2 linked regions of the Methylomagnum ishizawai genome follow. The protein of the gene in region 1 interacts with the protein of each later gene in a pairwise test. Links are inferred from orthologs where the notes say so. Each region holds a gene or a part of one and is shown in the gene's direction. Other genes may lie near its edges. The genes, in order: K5658_RS15740 and def.

Region 1 (7,080 bases):
CCGCCGCCCCCCTAGGTGGCAGCGCCCACCCGAAGAAAATCACCATTACCCACAGCACCCATGACCCAGAAAATCGCAGTATTGCCGGGCGACGGCATTGGACCCGAAATCGTCGCCGAAGCCCTCAAAGTCCTCGACTGCCTGAACCAGGACTTCGGCCTCGCCCTCGAAACCGAGGAAGCCTTGATCGGCGGCGCGGCCTACGATGCCCACGGCACGCCCTTCCCTGAGGCCACCCTGGCCCTGGCCCGCGCCGCCGATTCGGTGTTGCTGGGCGCGGTCGGCGGTCCGAAATGGGAACCCCTGGATTATTCGCTGCGCCCGGAACGCGGCCTGTTGGGTCTCCGCGCCGAACTGGAACTGTTCGCCAACCTGCGCCCGGCCCTCCTCTATCCGCAATTGGAAGCGGCGTCCACCCTGCGCCCGGAAGTGGTGTCGGGCCTCGACATCGTCATCATCCGCGAACTGACCGGTGGTATTTATTTCGGCAAGCCGCGCGGCCGCCGCGTCAATGACAACGGCGAACGCGAAGGTTTCAACACCCTGATCTACAGCGAATCGGAAATCCGCCGCATCGCCCACATCGGTTTCCAAACCGCCCAGAAGCGCGATAAGCGCCTGTGTTCGGTGGACAAGGCCAATGTGCTGGAATGCACCGAGCTGTGGCGCGAAGTCATGATCGAGGTCGGGAAGGAATATCCCGATGTGGCCTTGTCCCATATGTATGTGGATAACGCCGCCATGCAGTTGGTCCGCGCCCCCAAGCAATTCGACGTGATGGTGACCGACAACATGTTCGGCGACATCCTGTCCGATTGCGCCGCGATGCTGACCGGTTCCATCGGCATGCTGCCCTCGGCCTCGCTGGACAAGAACGGCAAGGGCATGTACGAGCCGATCCACGGTTCCGCGCCGGATATTTCCGGCAAGGGTGTCGCCAACCCCATCGCCACCGTGCTGTCCCTGGCGATGATGCTGCGTTATAGCTTCGACGACGCCGCTTCCGCCGACCGCATCGAACAGGCCGTCACCGCCGCCCTGGACGCGGGCTACCGCACCGCCGACATCCACTCGGAAGGCACCCGCAAGGTCGGCACCGCCGAAATGGGCGACGCCATCGTCGCGGCCCTGCGGGCATCCCGCTGATCGATCCTTAAGGAGGCTCCCATGAGCAAAACCTACAATGTCGCCGTCCTGGGCGCGACCGGCGCGGTCGGCGAAGCCCTGTTCTCCATCCTGGAGGAACGCGATTTCCCGGTGAACAACGTCTACGCCCTCGCCAGCGAACGCTCGGCGGGCAAGCAGGTGGAATTCAAAGGCCAAACCCTGACCGTGCAGGACGTGGCCGGTTTTGATTTCTCGCTGGCCGATATCGGGCTGTTCTCGGCGGGCGCGTCGGTCTCGGAAATCTACGCGCCCAAGGCGGCGGCGGCGGGTTGCGTGGTCATCGACAACACCTCGCAATTCCGCTACGACGACGACATCCCCCTCGTGGTGCCGGAAGTCAACCCGGAAGCCATCGCCCAGTACAAAACCCGCGGCATCATCGCCAACCCCAATTGCTCGACCATCCAGATGCTGGTGGCCTTGAAACCCATCCACGACGCGGTGGGCATCGAGCGCATCAACGTCTGCACCTACCAGGCGGTGTCGGGCACCGGCAAGGAAGCCATCGAGGAACTGGCGTCGCAGACGGCGGCCCTGCTCAACGGCAAGCCGATCAGCCCCGAGGTCTATCCCAAGCAGATCGCCTTCAACGTGCTGCCGCAGATCGACGTGTTCCTCGACAACGGCTACACCAAGGAAGAAATGAAGATGGTGTGGGAAACCCGCAAGATCATGGGCGACGACCGCATCCAGGTGAATCCCACCACGGTGCGGGTACCGGTGTTCTACGGCCACTCGGAGGCGGTACACATCGAGACCCGCGAAAAAATCAGCGCCGAGCGGGCGCTGGAACTTTTGCGAAGTGCGGAAGGCGTCACAGTTTTGGACGAACGCAAACCGGGAGGATACCCGACGGCGGTTACAGAAGCCGCCGGACAAGACCCTGTTTATGTGGGCCGGGTGCGCGAGGATATCTCCCATCCCAGGGGTTTGAACCTCTGGGTGGTGGCCGATAATGTCCGCAAAGGGGCCGCGCTCAATAGCGTCCAAATTGCCGAAATTTTGGCAAAAACCTACATCTAGTCTAATCTTTTCAGGGCTGTGGGCCCGAATCGGGCCTGGGGCGGGCGCTGCCAGCGATTGGAAATAAGGAGCCAAACAGTGCATAAAATCTCGAGAACCGTGGCGTTGATAGGTCTGCTAAGTCCGATGGGGGTCAACGCGCTAGGTATTGGCGATATCCATTTGCACTCCGCCCTGGACCAAGCCCTGGTCGCAGAAATCCCGTTGGTACTGTCCGGTAATGATACGCTGGCCGATGTCAAGGTCAGCCTCGCCTCGCCCGAAGCTTTCGCCAAGGCGGGGCTGGACCGCCAATATTTCCTCACCAAGCTGCGCTTCACGCCCACCCAAACCGCCAACGGCAATTACGTCATCCAGGTCAGTTCCCGCGAGGCCATCACCGAACCCTTCATGGATTTCCTGGTCGAGGTCAACTGGCCGCAAGGGCGCTTGCTGCGCGAGTTCACCGTGCTGTTGGACCCGCCTTCCAGCCTGCAAGAACGGGTCGCGGCCGAGATCGATTCCCCGGCCATGCAACGCCCCGGCCCCCGCACCTACGAACGGGTCGCCGAAATCCGCCGCGGCGGCGAACCCGCGCCCCGCCCACCCCGTCCCGCCGCCCTACCCGCGCCCCGCCCCGCCGCCGCCCCGCCGCCCCCGCCCAGCGCGGACCAACTCACCGACCAAGCCTATGGCCCGGTGCGCCGCGACGAAACCCTATGGAGCATCGCCCGCGCCCTGAACCAAGACCCCGGCGTCTCCCAGGAACAAATGATGCTGGCCCTGTACCGGGCCAATCCGCAAGCCTTCTCCGGCTACCGCATGAACGGGCTCAAGGCCGGGGCGGTGCTGCGCCTGCCCAGCCGCGACTTCATCGCCCGGCTCGCGCCCGGCCAGGCCCGCTCCGAATTCACCCGCCAGCAAGCCCAAGGTACCGGAACCGCGGCCTACGACACCGGCGGTCCGCAACTCAAACTCACCCCGCCGCCCGAGGCCCGGCCCAGGAACCAAGGCGGGCTCCCCGGCGGCGACACCCCCGCCAGCCGGGCCAAGAGCGAACAAGCGCTGGAAGTCGCGGAATCCGCCAAGCAGGAAACCGAAGACCTGAGATCGCAACTGGCCCAGCTCCGGCAGCAACTCGGCGATATCCAACGCCTGCTCACCCTCAAGGACGAGCAAATCGCCGGCCTACAGGCCCAGCGCGGCGCACCGGCCACACCGCCGCCGCCCAAAGCCGCCGTCGCGGAAACCCCGGTCCAGCCAGCGCCGGTCTCCAAACCCGAACCCGCCGCGCCCACGCCGCCCCCGGCAGCGGTACAGCCTCCATCCAAGCCCAACGTACCCCCGGTCGCCAAGCCCACCGCGCCCGCCAAACCGGTCACGCCCCCGGCCCCGGTCCCCGTGGCGGAAACCCCGTTCGACTTCAGCCCCTACCTTTACGGGGGTGCCGCCCTGGGCCTGGTTGGCTTCGGTGTCATGCTGCTCATCCGCTGGCGCAACGCCAAGATCGCGGCCACCGAGAGCATCCTGCTCGCCGCCGAACGCGAAGGCAGCCCACAGCACATCCCGCTCCCCACCCCCAAGGCGCTGGAAGAAACCCCGGAACCGATCATCACCACCAAGAGTTCGTTCCTCAGCGAATTCACCCCCAGCGACTTCGACGCGCTGGGCAGCGAGACCGACGAGGTCGATCCGGTGTCGGAAGCCGATGTCTACCTCGCCTATGGCCGCTACAAGCAGGCCGAGGAACTCATCCGCCATGCCATACAGCAGCATCCCGACCGCGACGAGTGCAAACTCAAACTGCTGGAAATCTACTACGCCACCGAAAACCGCGCGGCCTTCGAGAGCTATGCCCGCGAACTCAAGGGCCAGCGCAAGCACCAGCAAGAAGATTTCTGGGACAAGGTCGAGGAAATGGGCCGCGAACTACTGGCCGACAGCGACCTGTTCCACGCCACCGCCCCGGCGGCCCCCCGCACAGGAGGGGCCGAGCCCGCCAAATCCTCGGTTCCCAAATCCAGCCCGCTCGGTTCCCTCGACCTGTCCGACGAATTGATCGACGATTTGCGGCGCTTCGAAATCGAATTCATGGAAGGCGGGTCGGAGGCCGGGGACGACGCCGAACTTGGCTTCCTCTCCCTGGACGGGCTGGACGCCGACGACACCGCGGCGACGCCCGCCCCCGCCCGCGCCGCCGAAGCGAAAACCCCCGCGCCCGCCGCCAAGGAGCCGGAACAAGCCCTGTTCGACGCCCTGGAATTCGACCTCGATTTCCTGAAGGCGGCGGACACCGAACCCCAGGCCACCCCGCACCGGGACACCGGGCCGGTGGGGGAACTGGAGAACCTGATCCCCTTCAGCCTCGATCTGGAACCCGCCCCCGAACCGGAAGAATCCCTGCTGGCGGATCACGGGTCCGCCGACAAAACCATCGACGACATCCTGCGCGAACTCACCGGCCAGATCGGCCAGGAACCGGCGGAAACAACCTCCGAGGCCGGTCCGGCGGCGGAGCGCGCCCCGCTGGGCCGCTTCGATTTCGACCTGGACCTGTTGGAACCCGCGCCCACCATCGACGAGATCGAAGAATTCCAAGCCCCCGCCCCGACCGACCTCGAACCCGAAGTCCAGGAACAGGAAGAAGATTTGTTCGCCGGATTGACCGACATGGATCAATTCGAGACCAAACTGGATTTGGCGAAAGCCTACGCCGATATGGAGGACGAGGATTCGGCCAGGGAAATCCTCATGGAAGTCGCCACCCACGGCAACGACCGCCAAAAAGCCGAAGCCACCGCCTTGTTGGATAAACTGGACGGCAACAACACCGACCTTTCCCTCGCGGGACAGCGCGGCAGGCGCGGATAACCCGCCCCCGCGAACGCCCTAAAACAAATCCTTGATCCCGGCTTCCCCGCCCGCCGCCTCCGGCATCCCGCCGCCGCCGCAGGCCGACCACCGCGCCGGCACCGAGCCGGCCACGAAGGGAAAGCGCGAAGCCCCCGGACAGCCCTCGTCGGTACGGCCCCCGGTCTCCCGGTCGATCCAGGCCCATTCCAGATTGTCCGGCGGGTCCAAGGCCAGGGGTTCGTGGCTGACGGCCCCGAGGGTCGCGGCCCACACCTTCAAAGCCCCCTGCGCCCCGGTCAGCTGCGCCGGTTGGTTGTCGTCCCGCCCCACCCAGACCACGCCCAGATAATCCCCGGTGAACCCGGCGAACCAGCTATCGCGCAATTCGTTGGTGGTGCCGGTCTTGCCCGCCGCCTCCAGCGTGGACGGCAGATAGGCATAGGCCGGCCGCCCCGTGCCCTCGCGCAACACCGACCGCAAAGCGGTATCGACCAGATAGACCGAGGTGGCATCCAGCGATTGCTTCACGCTCAGGCCGTAGCGGCGCAGGGTCTTGCCGTCCTGGGCCACCACCGCCTGGATGGCCCGCAGCGGGGTGATGAACCCTTCGCTCGCCAAGGTCTGGTACATCCCCGCCACCTCGAACGGCGTCAGCGCCAAGGTGCCCAGCAACAAGGCCGGCACCTGGTCGACCGGCTTGTCCACCCCCAATTTACGCAGGGTCTTCACCGTGTTACCGACCCCGAGGCTCATCCCCAGGCGGATGGTGGCGAGGTTATAGGAATGCGCCAAAGCCCGGTACAAGGGCACCGCGCCATGCTCGCGGTTATCGTAGTTCTTGGGCAGCCAGACCGGACTGCCGGGGCTTTTGACCCGGACGGCGCTGTCCTGCAAGGGCGTGGCCAGGGTGTATTTGCGGGGACTGGCCAGGGCGGTCAGATACACCACCGGCTTGTACAAGGAACCGATCTGCCGCTCGGCGTCCAAGGCCCGGTTGAAACCCGCCGCGCCCGGATCGCGGTCCCCCATCAGGGCCACGATCTCGCCATTGGCGCGGCGGGTGACGATGGCGGCGGTTTCCAATTGGGTGGAACGGGTCCGGGCGTCCAGTTGCTTGAGGATGGTGGTGGCGGCTTGCTCCAGATGGCGCTGCACGTTCACATCCAGGGTGGTGAAGATGCGCAAGCCTTCCGAAGTGAGGTCTTCGGGCCGGTATTCCCGCTGCAATTGGCGGCGCACCAAGTCCAGGAAGGCCGGATAGCGGCTGATGGCCTGGTGCGGATTCTGGATCACGTCCAAGGGCCGGGCCTGGGCGGTCACGGCCTGCTTGGCGTTGATATAGCCCTGCTCCACCATCTCGTCCAACACCAGATCGCGGCGCTTGTGGGCCTTGTCGGGGGATTTGAAAGGATCGTAGACCGAAGGGCCGCGCACCAGCGCCACCAGCAAAGCCACATGGTGCAACTCCAATTCGTCCAGCGAGCGGCTGAAGTAATAGCGGCTGGCCAGCCCGAAGCCATGGATGGCGCGGGCCCCGTCCTGGCCCAGGTAGATTTCGTTGAGATAGGCTTCGAGGATTTCCTCCTTGGAATAACGCGCCTCCAGGATCAAGGCCATGAAGATTTCGTTGAGCTTGCGCCACCAGGTGCGTTCGGAGGTGAGGAAGAAATTCTTCACCAACTGCTGGGTCAGGGTACTGCCGCCCTGGACGAGCGCGCCCGCCCGGATATCGGCGACGATGGCCCTGAGAATGCCCCGCGCCGACACGCCATGATGCTGGTAGAACTCGCGGTCCTCGGTTGAGAACAGGGCTTTCAGCAACAAATCGGGGGCTTGCCTGAGCTTGATGAGCACCCGGTCTTCCTTGAGGGCCGGATAGAAGCTGCCGATCTGGATCGGCTCCATCCGCAGCAAGGGCAGGGACTGGCCGCGGCCCGTTTCCACCAATTCCGCCACTCCTCCCCCGGCGAAGCGTACCCGGACCTCCCGCGAAGGCTCGGCCTTGTCCCAGAACTTGAATTCACGGGTCTTGAGGACGATGCCGTCGCGGGTGCGGTA
Region 2 (16,341 bases), 610 kb from region 1 along the record:
CGTTTCTGAATTTGAATTTGAGATTGAAGTGATGACTTCAACTCTTAGTAGTCAGGTCAAAAGCTATGCTGAGCTTGGCTTAATTCTATCTGAATATAAAATTTCCAATGGCGATTGGGATTTAGCTAAAGACTTGTTGAAAAAAAATCCTGACTTAAAGATATTTATAAATAAACTTCCATCCATTTTAAATTTGGTATATGGTGAGGAAATCGAAAAAAGGCTGAATGTATTGACTGATCCTGATACAGCAGAATTATTGATTGAAATTTCATTATATACGGGACTGCCTCTAGATCAAGATTTTGATGAGAAAGAAGGGCGTTTATTCGATTTAATTGAAGAAGCGGGATTATCAGCGGGTTTGCGGCATGTCATCATCTCGCAGCGTTAATACCGGCTCACCAGTTTTTGATTTCGCCGAGTTTTACGTTCTGGCAAGCTGGCTTTATAACACCCAGACCGAACCCCATCGGGAAACCATAAAACGGACCATCATCGGACGTGCTTATTATGCCGCGTTGATTTGTGCGCGTGATTTTACCGGGGCCGCTACAACTGGGTCGCAAGGGCATAAAGCGGTGGTCGATGCATTGAAGCGGAGAAATTCACTGGCGGGGAATAACCTGGATGCGCTCCGCCAATTACGCCACAAAGCCGATTATGAAGCCGCCGCCATCATCGCGGATAGGGATGTGGGAATTGCTTTGCGGAATTCCTTGATAGTACTGAACGAGGTGGGTAAAACCTTCGCTGGCGGGAAACCCTATACCGCAGATTTTCTGGACCCGTCGAAGTTTATGGCGCGTAGCCAATAACCCCGGAATTTTTGTCCACCCTGCTGAACCATCACTGTTCGATCATCCCAAGGAACCCCCATGGACATCCCCGCCCTCCTCCAAACCCTCCTCGATAAACAAGACCTCGACCCCTCCCAGATGCGCGGGGCCATGCGCACCATCATGAGCGGCGGCGCGACCCCCGCCCAGATCGGCGCGTTCCTGGTGGCGCTTAGGGCCAAAGGCGAGAGCGTCGGCGAAGTGGTCGCCGCCGCCAAGGTCTTGCGGGAAATGTCCACCAAGGTGCCGGTCAAGGATGCCCACCTGATCGACACCTGCGGCACCGGCGGCGACGGTGCCCGCACCTTCAATATCAGCACCGCCAGCGCCTTCGTGGTCGCCGCCGCCGGGGCCAAGGTCGCCAAGCACGGCAGCCGTTCCGTCTCCAGCAAATCCGGCAGCGCCGACGTGCTGGAAGCGGCGGGCGTCAACCTGGACCTGACCCCGGACCAAGTGCGGGCCTGCATCGAGGAAGTCGGCCTCGGTTTCCTGTTCGCCCAGCGCCACCATGGCGCGATGAAATACGCCATCGGGCCGCGCCGCGAACTCGGCATCCGCACCATCTTCAACCTGTTGGGACCGCTCACCAACCCGGCGGGCGCGAGCCATCAACTGGTCGGCGTGTATTCCGAAGCCTGGATCGAACCCCTCGCCAACGCCCTGCGCGAACTCGGCAGCAGCCACGTCCTGGTGGTCCACGCCGACGATGGGCTGGACGAGATCAGCATCGGCGCTCCCACCCAGGTCGCCGAGCTGCGGAACGGCCAGATCGAAACCTACACCCTGGCCCCGGAACGCTTCGGCCTGGAACGCGCCCCGCTGGCGGTCCTCGCCGTCGATACGGCGTTGGAAAGCCTGCGCATGGTGCGCGGCGTCCTGGGCGGCGCGCCCGGCCCGGCCCGCGATATCGTGCTGCTGAACGCCGGGGCCGCGATCTACGCCGCCGATTTGACCGACAGCCTGGAAGCGGGCGTCGAACGCGCCAAATCCGCCATCGACAGCGGCGCGGCCCGTGCCAAGCTCGACCAACTCATCCATTTCACCCAAGCCTTCGCCAAGCCATGAGCCAGACCCCCGATATCCTCCAGAAAATCCTCCGCCGCAAAGCCGAGGAAATCGCCCAACGCCTCGCCCTGGTGACCTTGCAGGAGATGCTGCGACGCGCCGCCGCCGCCGATGCCCCGCGTGGGTTCGTGGATGCGCTGCGGGCCAAGGTCGCGGCGGGCCTCCCCGCCGTGATCGCCGAGATCAAGAAAGCCTCGCCCAGCAAGGGCGTGATGCGGCCCGAGTTCTATCCCGCGGCAATCGCCCGGAGCTATGCGGACCATGGCGCGGCCTGCCTCTCGGTGCTGACCGACCGGGATTTCTTCCAGGGTTCGGAGGATTATTTACAGGAAGCCCGCGCCGCCTGCGCCCTGCCGGTGTTGCGCAAGGATTTCACGGTCGATCCCTATCAGGTGGTCGAGGCCCGCGCCATCGGGGCCGATTGCATCCTGTTGATCGCCGCCGCGCTGGACGATGCCCGCATGAAGGAACTGGCCGACCTCGCCAGCGAGTTGGGGATGGATGTGCTGGTCGAGGTCCATGACGCCGCCGAACTGGAACGCGCCCTGAAGCTGGACCTGCCCATGATCGGCATCAACAACCGCAACCTCCGCAGCTTCGAGGTCCGTCTGGAAACCACGCTGGAACTCCTGGCGATGATCCCGGACGGGCGCTTGGTCGTGACCGAAAGCGGCATCCTGGCCCCGGAGGATGTGGCTGCGATGCGGGACCGGGGGGTGCATACCTTCCTGGTGGGCGAGGCGTTCATGCGGGCGGCGGAGCCGGGGGAAAAGCTGGCGGGGTTGTTCGGGTTTTAGGCGCGGGCCGGAGTTCCGGCGGGCAAAAAAAAGCGTCCGCCGGACCATCGCGAGGAGAGGGCGATGGGAGGCTGGACGCTGTCGCAAGGAACTTCCGCGCCGCCATTAGCGCTTGAAGGGGGTGCGTTTATACAAGCGGATTCCGTGCCAAACAGGCAAAGGACGGCGGGGCCGGAAATCCTGGGGAATCCATGGGAGGGCGGCGGCGTTTTTGCACCATCATCGGGCAAGAATGCCCGGAAGTTTGCCCAAGGCTCAACGTAGCCGTCTGCCGCTCACCGCTTCGTAGATCGGCGTGGGACCGCTGGCCCCGCCCAAGCGGCCCGGCACCAGCAGCGCGTCGGTGGCGGGGAAATGCTTGCGGAGGGCGAGCGGGCCGCGGGCCGGGGGTTGCCCGCTCTTGTTGGCGCTGGTCGAGACCAAGGGACCGCCGAAGGCCCGGCACAAGGCCGCCGCTCCCGGATGCGCCGTGACCCGCACCGCCAGGTTGCTGGATGCGCCCCGCAGCCAATCCGGCACCCAGGCCGCCGCCGGGACCACGAAGGTCACGGGGCCGGGCCAGGCGGCGAGCAGGCGGTCGCGGACCTCGGGTCCGGGGAGGTGGAGGAAAGGTTCGACCTGGGCGAAAGCGGCGGCGATCAGGATGAAGCCCTTGGCGGCGGAGCGGCCCTTGAGGTCCAACAGGCGCTGGACCGCGTCCGGGTTCAGGGGATCGCAGCCCAGGCCGTACACGCCCTCGGTCGGGTAGGCGATGAGGCCGCCCCGGCGCAGATGCCGGGCGGCGAATCGGGCTTGGAACGGGGCGATCAAGGCGGCTCCGGCGGGTTAGGCCTCGGAGGTTTCTTCCAGCGGCTCGCCTTCGTAGGGTACGGCGTAGTCGCAGTCCTTTTGCGGGCAGACCTTCTCGGTGCCGCGGCGCTTGGTGGTCTTCAGGGTGAGGATGGGCCAGCCGCATTTGGGGCAGGGTTCTTTGAGCGGCGGATTCCAGGCCGCGTACTTGCACTTGGGATAGGTCGGGCAGGAATAGAACAGCTTGCCGAACCGCGATTTGCGCTTGATGAGGTTGCCCTTGTGGCATTCCGGGCAGGGCACGCCGGTGTCCTCGGGTTTCTCCAAGGGTTCGATGTGCTTGCAGGTGGGGTAGGCGCTGCACCCGATGAATTTGCCATAGCGGCCCGTTTTGATCGCCAGCGGTGAATCGCACAGCGGGCAGGTTTTGCCTTCGACGATCTCGGGGGGTGGTGGCTCGGCATCCTCTTTGAGGTTGCGGGTGTATTTGCAGGTCGGGTAGTTGGTGCAGCCCACGAAGCGGCCATTGCGTCCCAGCCGGATCGACAATTGGCTACCGCACTCGGGGCATTGTTCGTCCAATTGCTCGTGGGTCACGTCGGCCCGCTTGAGGCTTTCGTCCTTGGTTTCGATCAAGGACTTGAACGGACCCCAGAATTCCCGCATCAACGGCACCCATTGCTTCTCGCCACGGGAGACGGCGTCGAGGTCGTCTTCCAGCAGGGCGGTGAAGTTGTAGTCCACGTATTGGGTGAAATGCTCGGTCAGGAACTTGTTGACCACGCTGCCCACGTCGGTCGGTCGGAAGCGCTTGTTTTCCAGCTCGACATAATGGCGCTGCTGCAAGGTGGAAATGATGGCGGCATAGGTGGAGGGACGACCGATGCCGTATTCCTCCAGGGTTTTGACCAGGCTGGCCTCGGTGTAGCGCGGGGGTGGCTCGGTGAAATGCTGGCCCGCGATCACCTCCAGGAGGTCGAGGGTTTGGCCTTCCTTCAGCGTGGGCAGGAAGCCTTCCTCGTCCTCGCTGGCCGCGCCATCGTCCCTGCCTTCGAGATAGACGCTCATGAAGCCCGGATTGACCACGGTGGAGCCGGTGGCGCGGAACACGCCTTTAGCGCCGCAGGCCAGGTCGGCGGACACGGTCTTGATGGTGGCGTGGATCATCTGGCAGGCCACGGTGCGCTGCCAAATCAGGTTGTAGAGCTTGTATTGCTCGAGGCTCAGGAACGGCTTGACCTTGTCCGGCAGGCGCAGGGCGGAAGTCGGGCGGATGGCCTCGTGGGCTTCCTGGGCGTTCTTGCTCTTGGTCTTGTACTGCGGCGGGGTCTTGGGCAGTTTGTCTTCGCCGAAGCGGGAAGCGATGAGGTCGCGCAGTTCCTGCACCGCCTCGTTGGCGAGGTTGACCGAATCGGTACGCATATAGCTGATGAGCCCCACGCTTTCGCCGCCGAGGTCGATGCCCTCGTAGAGCTGCTGGGCGATGGTCATGGTGCGCTTGGTGGTGAAACCGAGCTTGCGGGCGGCTTCCTGCTGCATGGTGGAAGTGGTGAAGGGCGCGGCGGGATTGCGCTTGCGTTCCTTCTCCTCCACCTTGGCGACCAGGAGCTTGCCCTGGGCGGCGGCGATCAAGGCGTCGCGGGCGGCATAGGCCTCCGCTTCCTGGGTGAGGCTGAATTGCTCCTGCTTCTCCCCGTCCAGATGGGTGAGGCGGGCCTTGAGGTTTTGCCCCTCGACCGCGGCGGTGGCTTCGATGGTCCAGTATTCGCGGGTGGTGAAGCGTTCGATCTCTTGTTCGCGCTCGACGATCATGCGCAGGGCGGGACTTTGCACCCGGCCCGCCGAGAGGCCGCGGCGGATTTTCTTCCACAGCAAGGGCGACAGCTTGAAGCCGACCAGATAATCCAGGGCGCGGCGGGCCTGCTGGGCATTGATGAGGTCGGTCGAGAGCGGCTTGGGATGGGCGATGGCTTCGGTTACCGCCCGCTTGGTGATTTCATGGAACACCACCCGGTGGACGGGTTTGTCGTCCAGGAGCTCGCGTTCCTTGAGCAGTTCGTAGATATGCCAGGAAATGGCCTCGCCTTCGCGGTCGGGGTCGGTGGCGAGGAACAGCACGTCGGCCTTGCGGATGGCCTTGGCGATGGCCTGGACGTGCTTTTCGTTCTTCTCGATGACTTCGTATTTCATCGCGAAACCGTTGTCGGGATCGACCGCGCCCTCCTTGGGCACCAGGTCGCGCACATGGCCGTAGGAAGCCTGCACCTGGAAGTCCTTGCCCAGGTACTTCTCTATGGTTTTGGCTTTGGCCGGCGATTCGACTATGACCAGATTCTGACTCATCGAACTCTAGCTTGGGACTCGGCGGGAACGGACGGGCGTTCCCGGCGTTGAATAGGGCCATCCCCACGGGATGGAAGATGCCGCCGGACGGCGGGGATTCGTTAGGGGATCAATGCAGATAGGTGGGCAGGGTTTCGTAGACCAGCGTTTCCATGCGGGCGAAGGCGATTTCCTCGTCCGGCTGGCTGAACAACACCATCAGCACCACCCACTTGAGGTTTTCCAGCGAGATGGATTCCTCGTTGAAGGCCATGACGCGGTCGATCACCAATTCGCGGCTTTCGGGGGTGAGGATGCCGCTTTGCTCTAGGAACAGGAGGAGGCCACGGCATTCGGCGTCGAGCTTGGCCATTTCCTGTTCGCAGAACACCCGGAACGCGGGGGAGGACACCGATTTGATGGCGTGGCGCTCGGTGAGCGATTCCAGCCAGTCGAACGCCTTGTTGATTTCCGGTTGCGGAAAGCCGGCTTCGAGCAATTCGGTGCGGATCACGTCGGGATCGGGCGCCGGATCGATTTCCCCGTCCATATAGTTCTCGAACAGGTAAATCAACACATCGAATACGTTTTCTTTCATCATCTAGTGATCTCACGCTGGGTGGATAACGGGCTGGGGCTTTATTTGATCCGGACGTAGCATCCTCCGGGCGCGGATTCCACGTAGCCTTGCAGTTCGAGCATCAGCAACGTGGCGGCGATGGACTCAGGACTCTCCCCAGTGACCGCCACTAGAGTATCCACGGAGGTTGGGTCGTACGCAATAAATTTCAAGAGCGCCCAATGGGGTTCGTCGCCGGAGGGCGCGGGCAACGGCGGGGGTTCCGGGCGTCCGGGCAGGGTTGTCGGGCCGAATTCCTCGACGATATCCCGTACCGATTGCACCAGTTTGGCACCCTCTTGGATGAGGTCGTTGCAGCCCTTGGAAACCGGGCTATAGATCGAACCCGGCACGGCGAACACTTCGCGGCCCTGTTCCAGGGCCAGCCGCGCCGTGATGAGCGAGCCGGATTGCTCGGCGGCCTCGACCACCAAGGTGCCGAGGGCCAGGCCGCTGATGATGCGGTTGCGGCGCGGGAAATTGCCGGCCTTGGGTTCGGTGCCGGGCGGGAATTCGGAAAGGATGGCACCGCCCCGTTCGACGATTTCCTGGGCCAGGGCGCGATGCTGGCGCGGGTAGATTTGATCGGGACCGGTACCGGCGACGGCGAGGGTGATGCCGTTGCCGTCCAGGGCGCCGCGATGGGCGGCGGCATCGATGCCCAGGGCCAAGCCGCTGACCACCCCGTAGCCCGCCGCCGCCAACTCCCGCGCCAGATGGTGCGCCGCTTTGCGCCCCGAGGCCGAGGGATTGCGGCTGCCGACCATGGCGACCTGGCGCGAGGCCAGCGCCGCCGGTTCGCCCACGACGAACAACAGCGGCGGCGGGTCGGCGATTTCGCGGAGCAGGGCGGGATAGCGGGGATCGTGCAGGGTCAGGCAGTGGCGTTGGGAGCCGTTCAGCCAATCGAGGTCGTGGGCGACGGTGCCCCAGTCCGGGTTCTGGAAATAAGCGATGGTTTTCTCGGGGATTTTCAGCGCGGTCCAGGCGGCGGTACCGGCCTCGAACACCGCTTTGGGCGTGCCGAAATGGGAAAGGAGCGAAGCGAAACGGCGGCTACCGATCAGCGGTGCCCGGTGCAGGGCCAGCCAATAGCGTAGATCGGAGCCGCTGTGCCCAGCCAAGGTCAGGGCGTTTGCACGGCGTCGAGGACGTGCAGGGCACGGGAGGCGTGCATGACCAGGGCATAGCTGACCCGCTCATAAGGCCGGAACACCATCAGCAACCCGGCTTTTTGCTCCGGCGTATTGACGGTTTCGCCGCTGTAAGGGCCGATGAGGTCGCGGACCATCGTCCCGCGTTGCAGGATTTGCAGGACGTGCCCGACTTCGATGCCGTCGGCGGTACCCCGGTCCAAGGCGACGATGGAATATTGGCCGATTTGATCGACGCCGTTGACGACGCCGACGATATGGCCCCGGACCTTGGACTTCGGTGCGTGGGGTTGGAAGGACAGGCGCAATGGTTCCGAACGCAGGGGCAGCAGGCGGTCGCCGATCCGGGCTTCCTGCTCGGTGCGCTCGATGAACAAGGTCGCCGGGTCGCCGACCTGCTCCACATGGGCGTCGCCGATATAAACAGCCTCGTAGCCCAGGATTTCGCCGGTGTCGGGGTCCTTGTAGGGATTGCCGCTGCGCAGCACGGTGTAGGCCGTGGGCGCGCCTTCGCCGATGGAACGCACAAACATGCGGTTGCCATAGCCACCGACGATATGCTCGTCGGCGAAGGCCACCACATAGGGGGCTTGCTTCAGTTCATCCGGTCCCACCACCTGCGGCCGCGACAGGAATGGATGCACGATGTTCATGGGGATGGTGGGGATCGCCTGGGAGATGGGCTTGGAGCGGATGCGCGGGCTCAGCTTTTGTTCGTCGGGGGCGCTGTCTTCGTAAGCGGGAGCGTTGTCGTAACCGGCGTTTTCCAGGCCGATCTGGGGGACGCCGTTGACGTAGCTCAAGACCAGCGTATCGCCTGGGTAGATCAGGTCGGGATTGCGGATCTCGGGATTGATATGCCAGATTTCCGGCCATTGCCAAGGCCGGTTGAGGAAGCGCCCGGCGATATCCCACAGGGTGTCGCCTCGGACCACGGTGTAGCGGTCGGGATGGTTGGGGTTCAGTTCGAGGGTGTCGGCGGAGGCGAAGCCGCCGGACAAGCAGAGCGCCAAGGCGAGGCGGGATAACACCGACCAAACGCGCCGCGTCGAATACGAACGCCATGGCCGGGTGAATCGGGGGGAATTCAAGCGGAAGGGGATAGCCATGGGGTTCGCGCAACTTTCATGGAGTGGTGGGGGTCTGTCGTGGAACGGCATTCAAAGTCTAGTGTGATTTCGCTAGAATTCCATCCAATTCTATACAGTGCTTTCCGGTTAAGAAACATGGCTACTTTAACCATCCTCGAATTCCCCGACGAACGGCTCCGCAAAAAAGCCGTTCCCGTGGAGGTGGTGGACGATTCCATCCGGCGTTTGATCGACGACATGCTCGAAACCATGTACGCCGCGCCGGGCGTGGGTTTGGCCGCGAATCAGGTGAACGTGCAAAAGCGCGTGATCGTGATCGATACCTCCGAGGACAAAAGCTCGCCGCTCTGCCTCGTCAACCCGGAATTGCTCGAAAAGAGCGGCATCGGCGAAATGGACGAAGGCTGCCTCTCGGTCCCCGGCATCTTCGAGAAGACCAGCCGCGCCGAAAAGGTCAAGGTGCGGGCCTTGGGCCGCGACGGCCATTCCTTCGAGCTGGAGGCCGAAGGATTGCTGTCCGTGTGCATACAGCACGAGATGGACCATCTGGAAGGCAAGCTGTTCGTCGATTACCTCTCGCCCCTCAAGCGTCAACTGGTCCGCAAGAAGCTCAAGAAGGAACAACGCCAACGCGCCGGCCAAAGCCCTAAAGCGGGCGGCAAAGCGGCGGCGATCTGAGCCCATGAGGATCGTCTTCGCCGGAACCCCGGAATTCGCGGTGCCGCCCTTGCAAATGCTGCTCGGCACCGACCACGACATCATCGCGGTCTACACCCAACCCGACCGCCCCGCCGGACGGGGCCGCAAGCTCACGCCCAGCCCCGTCAAACAAGTCGCCACCGCCCACCACATCCCGGTATTCCAGCCCGCGACCCTCAAGGACGGGGAAGACCAAGCCCAACTCCGCGCCCTGGAACCCGATGTGCTGGTGGTGGTGGCCTATGGCTTGATCCTGCCCAAGGCGGTGCTGGAGATTCCCAAGCTCGGCTGCGTCAACATCCATGCCTCGCTGTTGCCGCGCTGGCGCGGGGCCGCGCCCATCCAGCGCTCGGTGCTGGCGGGCGATGCGGAAACCGGCATCACCATCATGTATATCGAGCCGCGCCTGGACGCGGGGCCGATGCTGCATAAAAAAACCTGCCGCATCGGTCGGCTGGAAACGGCGGGCGAGTTGCACGACCGCTTGGCCCGGTTGGGTGCGGAAGCCCTGGCCGAAACCCTGCCCGATCTCGAAACCGGCGCCGTCCGCCCGGAAATCCAGGACGAAGCCCAGGTGACCTACGCCGCCAAGCTGGAAAAGGCCGAGGCCGCGCTGGATTGGACCCTATCCGCCCCGGAACTGGAACGCCGCGTCCGCGCCTTCAACCCCTGGCCGGTGGCGGAAACCCAATGGCGCGACACCACCCTCCGCGTGTGGCTGGCCGAGGCCCTGGACGAAACCACCGCCGCCGCCCCCGGCACCGTGCTGGACCGCGAACGCACCCTCGATGTCGCCACCGGCCAGGGCGTGCTGCGGCTGCTCGAAGTCCAGTTGCCCGGAGCCAAGCGGGTGGCGGCGCGGGATTTCCTCAACGCCTACACCCTCAAGGCCGAGCGCCTCGGTCGGCCCGCTTGAATACCCGCGCCATCGCGGCCAGCGTCCTGGTCCAGGTCGCGGCCGGGGGTGAGTTCCTCACTTCCGCCCTCAACGCGGCCCTGCCCCAAATCCCCAAGGACAACGACCGTGCCTTCGTGCAGGCGCTGTGCTATGGCGTGGCGCGTTGGTATTGGCGTTTGGACCGCATCCTGGCGATCCTGACCCATAAGCCCATCAAGGACGCCGAAATCCGCATGTTGGCCTTGCTCGGGCTTTACCAACTCAAGTACACGCGGGTCAAACCCCATGCGGCGGTGGCGGAAACGGTCGCCGCCGTCGGTCCCAAGGTCTGGGCCAAGCCTTTGTTGAATGGCGTGCTGCGCAGCTACCAACGCGAGCAGGACCGCCTCGAAGCCGAGGCCGACACCGACGAAAGCGCGGCCCTGGCCCATCCCGGCTGGTTGATCCGCCAACTCCGCAAGGATTGGCCCGCCCACTACGCCGATACCCTCCACCATAACAACGCCGCCCCGCCCTTGGCCTTGCGGGTGAATCTGGCACGGGATTCCCGCGAAGCTTATCTACAGCGCTTGGCCGAAGCGGGCATCGCGGCGGCGGCATCGGCGATATGCGCCAGCGCGGTCATCGTCGAAACGCCGGTACCGGTCGAAAACCTGCCCGGTTTCGCCGAGGGCGCGGTTTCGGTGCAGGACGTGGCGGCGCAACTGGCCGCGCCTTTGCTGGATTTGGCGGCGGGGCAGCGGGTGTTGGATGTCTGCGCCGCGCCCGGCGGCAAGACCGCCCACCTCCTCGAAGCCTGTCACGGTCTGGCCGAGGTCGTCGCGGTCGATATTTCTTCCGAGCGCCTCGCCAGGGTCCACGGCAACCTGCAACGCCTGGGACTCGCGGCCACGGTCCTGGTGGGCGATGCCACCCGGCCCGAATCCTGGTGGGATGGCCGTCCCTTCGACCGCATCCTGGTCGACGCGCCTTGTTCGGCCACCGGCGTGATCCGCCGCCACCCGGACATCAAACTGCTGCGGCGGGCGGACGATATTGCCGATTTGGCGGCGGCCCAGGCCCGCATCCTCGAAGCCATGTGGCCGCTATTGGCCCCCGGCGGTCGGCTGTTATACGCCACTTGCTCGGTCCTCAAGCGCGAAAACGAACAGCGCGTCGCCGCCTTCCTCGACGCCCACCCGGAAGCCCGCGAGCGTCCGGTGGCGGCGGATTGGGGCGTCCCGGCCCGCCATGGCCGTCAAATCTTGGCCGGTCAGAACGGCATGGACGGTTTCTACTACGCGCTGTTGGAGAAGGCGTGATTCCGCGCTGGACGCGCTGGTTATTGCCGCTGGCGCTATGCCACGGCCTGGAGGGCCGGGCCGCCGAATACGGCTTCCGCATCCTCGACGCCCAGTTGGTGCCCATCGCCGACCAATATGCCTTGAACGCCGATATCGACTACCGCTTCAGCGCCCCCGCCATCGACGCCCTGGAACACGGCGTGCCCTTGACCGTGGTCATCCAGTTCAAAATCCAGCGCCACCGCGATTATTGGCTGGATGAAACCCTGCTCAGCGAATCCCGCCGTTTCTTCATCCACTATCACCCGCTGGCGAAAACCTACCAGATCGCCAACGAAAGCAGCGGCGCGACCCGCGATTTCGCCAGCCTCCGCGCCTCGCTCGACGCCCTGGGCGAAATCCGCGGCTGGCGCGCCCTACCCAAGGCGGCGTTCGCGCCGGGCCGGGAATATTGGGTCGGCCTCGCCGCCAAGCTTGATATCGAAGCCCTGCCGCTGCCGCTGCGGCCCCTGGCCTATGTGTCGCCTGGCTGGTATCTCGGGAGCCCCTGGTTCCGATGGCGCGTTTCAGGCTGAAGCCGCCCTTGGGGCTGTCCATCCTCGCCCTGTTCCTGGGCGTCTTGGTCTCGCTGCACTTGATGAGTTCGGCGACCCAGGACGCTTCGCAGTTGGGCGCGATGTATTCCTGGCTGGTGGTGGTGAACCTGCTGGGTTCGGTATTGCTGCTGGGCTTGGTGATCGCCAACGCCTATTCGCTGTTCCGGCAATGGAAGCGCAAGGCGGCGGGCTCGAACCTCACCACCCGCATGGTGTTCCTGTTCAGCCTGTTGTCGCTGGCCCCGGCCGCCATCGTGTTCTATTACTCCATGCAGTTCCTCGAACAAAGCATCGATAGCTGGTTCGATGTGCGCATCGACCACGCCATGGAGGACGCCCTGCAACTGGGCCAGACCGCCCTCGACGAACGGATGCGGGCCATGCTCAAGCAGACCGAGCAGGCCGCCGAGCAACTGGCCGATTCCCCGCCTTCGCTGCTCGCCATCCGCCTGGGCGAATTGCGCGATTCCCTGGAGGAGGGCGATTTCACGGTGTTTTCCCGGCAGGGCCGCATCCTGGCCTTCAGCGGCTTCCAGTCCGAGCAGATCATCCCGGACCTGCCGGAAATCGGCATCCTGTTGCAGGTGAAGCAGGGCAAGGCCTATGTGGGCCTGGAAGCCCAGCCCGGCGGGGAAGGCTCGCAAATCCGGGCGGTGGTGGGCATGGCGGGCGAGGATACGCTGTTCCTGCAAGCGGTCTATCCGGTGCCGTCGAAGCTGGCGCGGCTGACCGGGACCGTGGAATCGGCCTATCTGCATTACAAGGAACTGACCTTCCTGCGCGGTTCCTTGAAGCTGACCTTCGGGCTGACCTTGTCGCTGGTGCTGCTGTTGAGCCTCCTGGCCGCGCTGTGGGCGGCGTTCCAGAGCATCCGCCGCATCGTCGCCCCGGTGCGTTATCTGGCGCATGGCACCCGCGCCGTGGCCGAGGGCAATTACGAAAAACGCCTGCCGGTGCGGCGGCGCGACGAACTCGGTTTCCTGGTCGAATCCTTCAACGCCATGACCGAGAAGATCGGCCAAGCCCGCGACGAGGCCCAGCGCTCGCGCCAGGAGGTCGAACGGCAGCGCGCCTATTTGGAAACCTTGCTATGCAGCCTTTCTTCCGGCGTGTTGAGCTTCGATGCCTCCTTGCGCCTCCTGACCGCCAACGGGGCGGCGGATGCCATCCTGCATGCCGAATTGGGCCGCTATATCGGCGAACCCACCGCCGCGCTCACCGCCACGCACCCGCATTTGGCCGATCTCCTGGACGGCATCGCCGGACGCCTGCGGACCGCGCCCGGCGCTTGGCAGGAAGAAATCCCCTTCGCCGGTTTGGAGGGTCGCCAGGAATTGTTCTGCCGGGGCACGCCCTTGTTCGGGGCCGGGGGCGAGCGCCTGGGTTCGGTGCTGGTCATCGACGATGTGACCGCCTTGATCCAGGCCCAACGCGCCGCCGCCTGGAGCGAAGTGGCCCGCCGCCTGGCCCATGAGATCAAGAATCCCCTGACCCCGATCCAGCTTTCGGCGGAGCGCCTCCGCCACAAGCTCGCCAAGAACCTCGCCGAGGCCGACGCCGAGGTGCTGGACCGTTCCACCCGCACCATCGTCCAACAGGTCGAGGCCATGAAAACCATGGTCAACGCCTTCGCCGAATACGCCAAGCCCTCCATCATCCAATTGCAATGGGTGGACCTCGACGCCTTGATCGAAGCGGTGGTGGCCTTGTATCCGCCCCAGAGCGGCCTGGAATTCGAACTGGCCCTGGCCCACGACCTGCCCGAGGTCCATGTCGATCCGGTCAAGCTCCGGCAGGTGTTGCACAACCTCATTAAAAATTCGCAGGAAGCCGTGCCGGGCGGCGGCTCGGGTAGAATGCGTATCCAGACCCAGGTTGTGGCGGAAGGCCATCACCCGATCGTGGAATTGCGGCTGTACGATGCCGGTCCCGGCATCCCCGCCGACCAGGCCGACCGCATCTTCGAGCCTTATGTCACGACCAAGGCCAAGGGCACGGGATTGGGGCTGGCCATCGTCAGGAAGATCATCGAAGAGCATGGCGGCAGCATAAAATTGGATACCGGTTACCGGGACGGCGCGGGTTTCGTGATCCGCCTGCCGGTGGTGGCCCGAACGGCGGCGTCGGCGACGCTCGCGGAGGCGTGAGGCAGGATGAACAAAACAAGTATCTTGGTGGTGGACGACGAACCCGATATCCGCCGCCTGTTGCAGGAAATCTTGGAGGACGAGGGCTACGCGGTCCATGTCGCCGAAAACGGGGCCGTGGCGCGGCAACTCCGGTCGGCGCACAAGCCCGATTTGATCCTCCTCGACATTTGGATGCCCGACGAGGACGGGATCAGCCTGCTCAAGGACTGGCTGCGCGACGACACCCTGGGTCCGGTCATCATGATGTCGGGCCATGCCACGGTGGAAACCGCCGTCGAGGCCACCCGGCTCGGTGCCTACGATTTCCTGGAAAAACCCCTGTCCATGGCCAAGCTCCTGGTCACGGTGGAACGGGCCTTGGAGAACGCCAAGCTCAAGCGCGAGAACGTGGGGCTGAGGCGGCGGGTGGAAGCCCCGGTCGAACCCGTGGGCCGCGGTGCCGCCATGGAGCGCCTGCGCGACCAGGTGCGGCGCTTGGCCCAGCACGACGCCCGCGTGCTGTTCGTGGGCGAACCCGGTTGCGGCAAGGAAACCCTGGCCCGCTACCTCCACGCCAACAGCGTGCGGCGCGATGGCCCGTTCATCGATGTCGGCGTCGGCACCATCGCCCCGGAATATTCGGCGGTGGAATTCTTCGGGCGGGCCGATGGCGCCGGCAATGTGCAGCGCGGCCTGTTGGAGCAAGCCCACGGCGGCACCTTGTTCCTGGACGAAGTCGCCGATATGGAGGAGGAAACCCAGGTCCGGCTGATGAGCGCCCTGGAATCCAACAGCTTCTCCCGCGTGGGCGGCAGCGAATTGGTGCATGTCGATGTCAGGATCGTCGCCTCCACCCGCAAATCCCTGGAAGAGGAAGTCCGGACCGGGCGGTTCCGCCGCGAGCTGTATTATCTCTTGAATGTGGTGACGCTGCGGGTGCCGCCGCTGGCCGAGCATCACGAGGACGTGCCGGAGTTGCTGGGTTTCTACGTGGATTATTTCGTGAGCCGGGAAAAACTACCGTTCCGCCGGTTCGGCGTGGCGGTGCAGAATTTCCTGCGCCATTATCCCTGGCATGGCAATGTCCGCGAATTGAAGAATCTGGTGCAACGGCTCTTGATCCTCGGCAGCGGCGAGGAAGTGGAATTGGACGAGGTCAAGATGGCCTTGGGCGAATCCATCGCGGTGCCCGGCGTCGCGCTGAACCAGCCGGATTTCTATGATTTGCCGCTCAAGGACGCCCGCGAACATTTCGAGAAGGCCTATCTCGAATACCACCTGGAGAAATACGCGGGCAGCGTGGCCCGGTTGTCCCAGGCGATAGGTTTGGAGCGGACCCATCTTTACCGCAAGTTGAATTCCTTGGGAATCAAGTTCAAGGATAAGCGGTAGGCGGCGTCGGGAAATAGCCCAGGAGAGTATAAGGATGCGTTAGATCAATCCAAAGCCAGCAATTACGCGGATAACCGCGCTCATCCACCCACAATAAAACCTATAGTTATCGATACCGCTATGGCTACTACTCAAGATGTCAATCGTCAAAAACGCCTCGCCAAGAAGAAGATCAAGCGCGAGGAAAAAAACCAAAGGGTGATTTATCTGGACAAGGCCCAGTCCGAGAAACTCATCAAGGAAAGCTTGGAAGCCGTCGGGAAATTCCCCATCCACCAATGCCTGATTCCCCAAGGCTTGTTCGCCAATGGCTTCGGCACCGCGATTATCGCCCGCCAGATCAACGACGAGGAAGTCATCGCCGCCGGGTTCATGCTGGATGTCTATTGCATGGGGGTGAGGAACGCTTTCCTCCGGGCTTTGGAAGTGTCCGAATATACCCGGACGATTGGCCGGATGCACGAGCATGAAAACTTCGGCTTGGCCGAGCCCGCCCTGATCCGGGCCTTGGTCGAGCAGTGCGCGGAATATGCCGACCAACTGGGTTTCAAGCCCCACGACGAATACGAGGAAGCCCGCCATATCTTCGGCGCTATCGATCCCAAGGAATGCACCGAAACCTTCAACTTCGGCAAGGATGGCAAACCCCATTTCGTGGCCGGTCCCAA

What was found.
Region 2: the proteins of K5658_RS15740 (region 1) and def interact in binary tests that used the Escherichia coli proteins (3 or more experiments, as listed by UniProt). The link is inferred for Methylomagnum ishizawai from one-to-one orthologs.

The regions. Positions count from the first base shown.
Region 1 is NZ_AP019783.1:3,450,995-3,458,074, forward strand. Bases 239-3,178 are described here. They hold K5658_RS15740 (aspartate-semialdehyde dehydrogenase), read left to right. Parts: upstream 239-1,167; coding sequence 1,168-2,190; downstream 2,191-3,178. Other genes in these bases: leuB (3-isopropylmalate dehydrogenase), read left to right, coding at 239-1,146; K5658_RS23995 (motility hub landmark protein FimV), read left to right, coding at 2,269-3,178. Outside these bases: more of leuB, read left to right, coding at 61-238; more of K5658_RS23995, read left to right, coding at 3,179-5,040; mrcB (penicillin-binding protein 1B), read right to left, coding at 5,059-7,080.
Region 2 is NZ_AP019783.1:4,052,515-4,068,855, reverse strand. Bases 7,730-10,582 are described here. They hold def (peptide deformylase), read left to right. Parts: upstream 7,730-8,811; coding sequence 8,812-9,354; downstream 9,355-10,582. Other genes in these bases: rsmB (16S rRNA (cytosine(967)-C(5))-methyltransferase RsmB), read left to right, coding at 10,288-10,582; fmt (methionyl-tRNA formyltransferase), read left to right, coding at 9,359-10,291; K5658_RS18260 (LysM peptidoglycan-binding domain-containing protein), read right to left, coding at 7,730-8,694. Also shown: K5658_RS18300 (hypothetical protein), read left to right, coding at 1-394; K5658_RS18295 (hypothetical protein), read left to right, coding at 372-818; trpD (anthranilate phosphoribosyltransferase), read left to right, coding at 879-1,904; indole-3-glycerol phosphate synthase TrpC, read left to right, coding at 1,901-2,701; L-threonylcarbamoyladenylate synthase type 1 TsaC, read right to left, coding at 2,957-3,511; topA (type I DNA topoisomerase), read right to left, coding at 3,527-5,833; K5658_RS18270 (Smg family protein), read right to left, coding at 5,943-6,410; DNA-processing protein DprA, read right to left, coding at 6,452-7,555; more of K5658_RS18260, read right to left, coding at 7,558-7,729; more of rsmB, read left to right, coding at 10,583-11,574; K5658_RS18240 (DUF4390 domain-containing protein), read left to right, coding at 11,571-12,131; K5658_RS18235 (sensor histidine kinase), read left to right, coding at 12,113-14,299; K5658_RS18230 (sigma-54-dependent transcriptional regulator), read left to right, coding at 14,306-15,673; K5658_RS18225 (hypothetical protein), read left to right, coding at 15,794-16,341. UniProt on the Escherichia coli protein: Removes the formyl group from the N-terminal Met of newly synthesized proteins. Requires at least a dipeptide for an efficient rate of reaction. N-terminal L-methionine is a prerequisite for activity but the enzyme has broad specificity at other positions.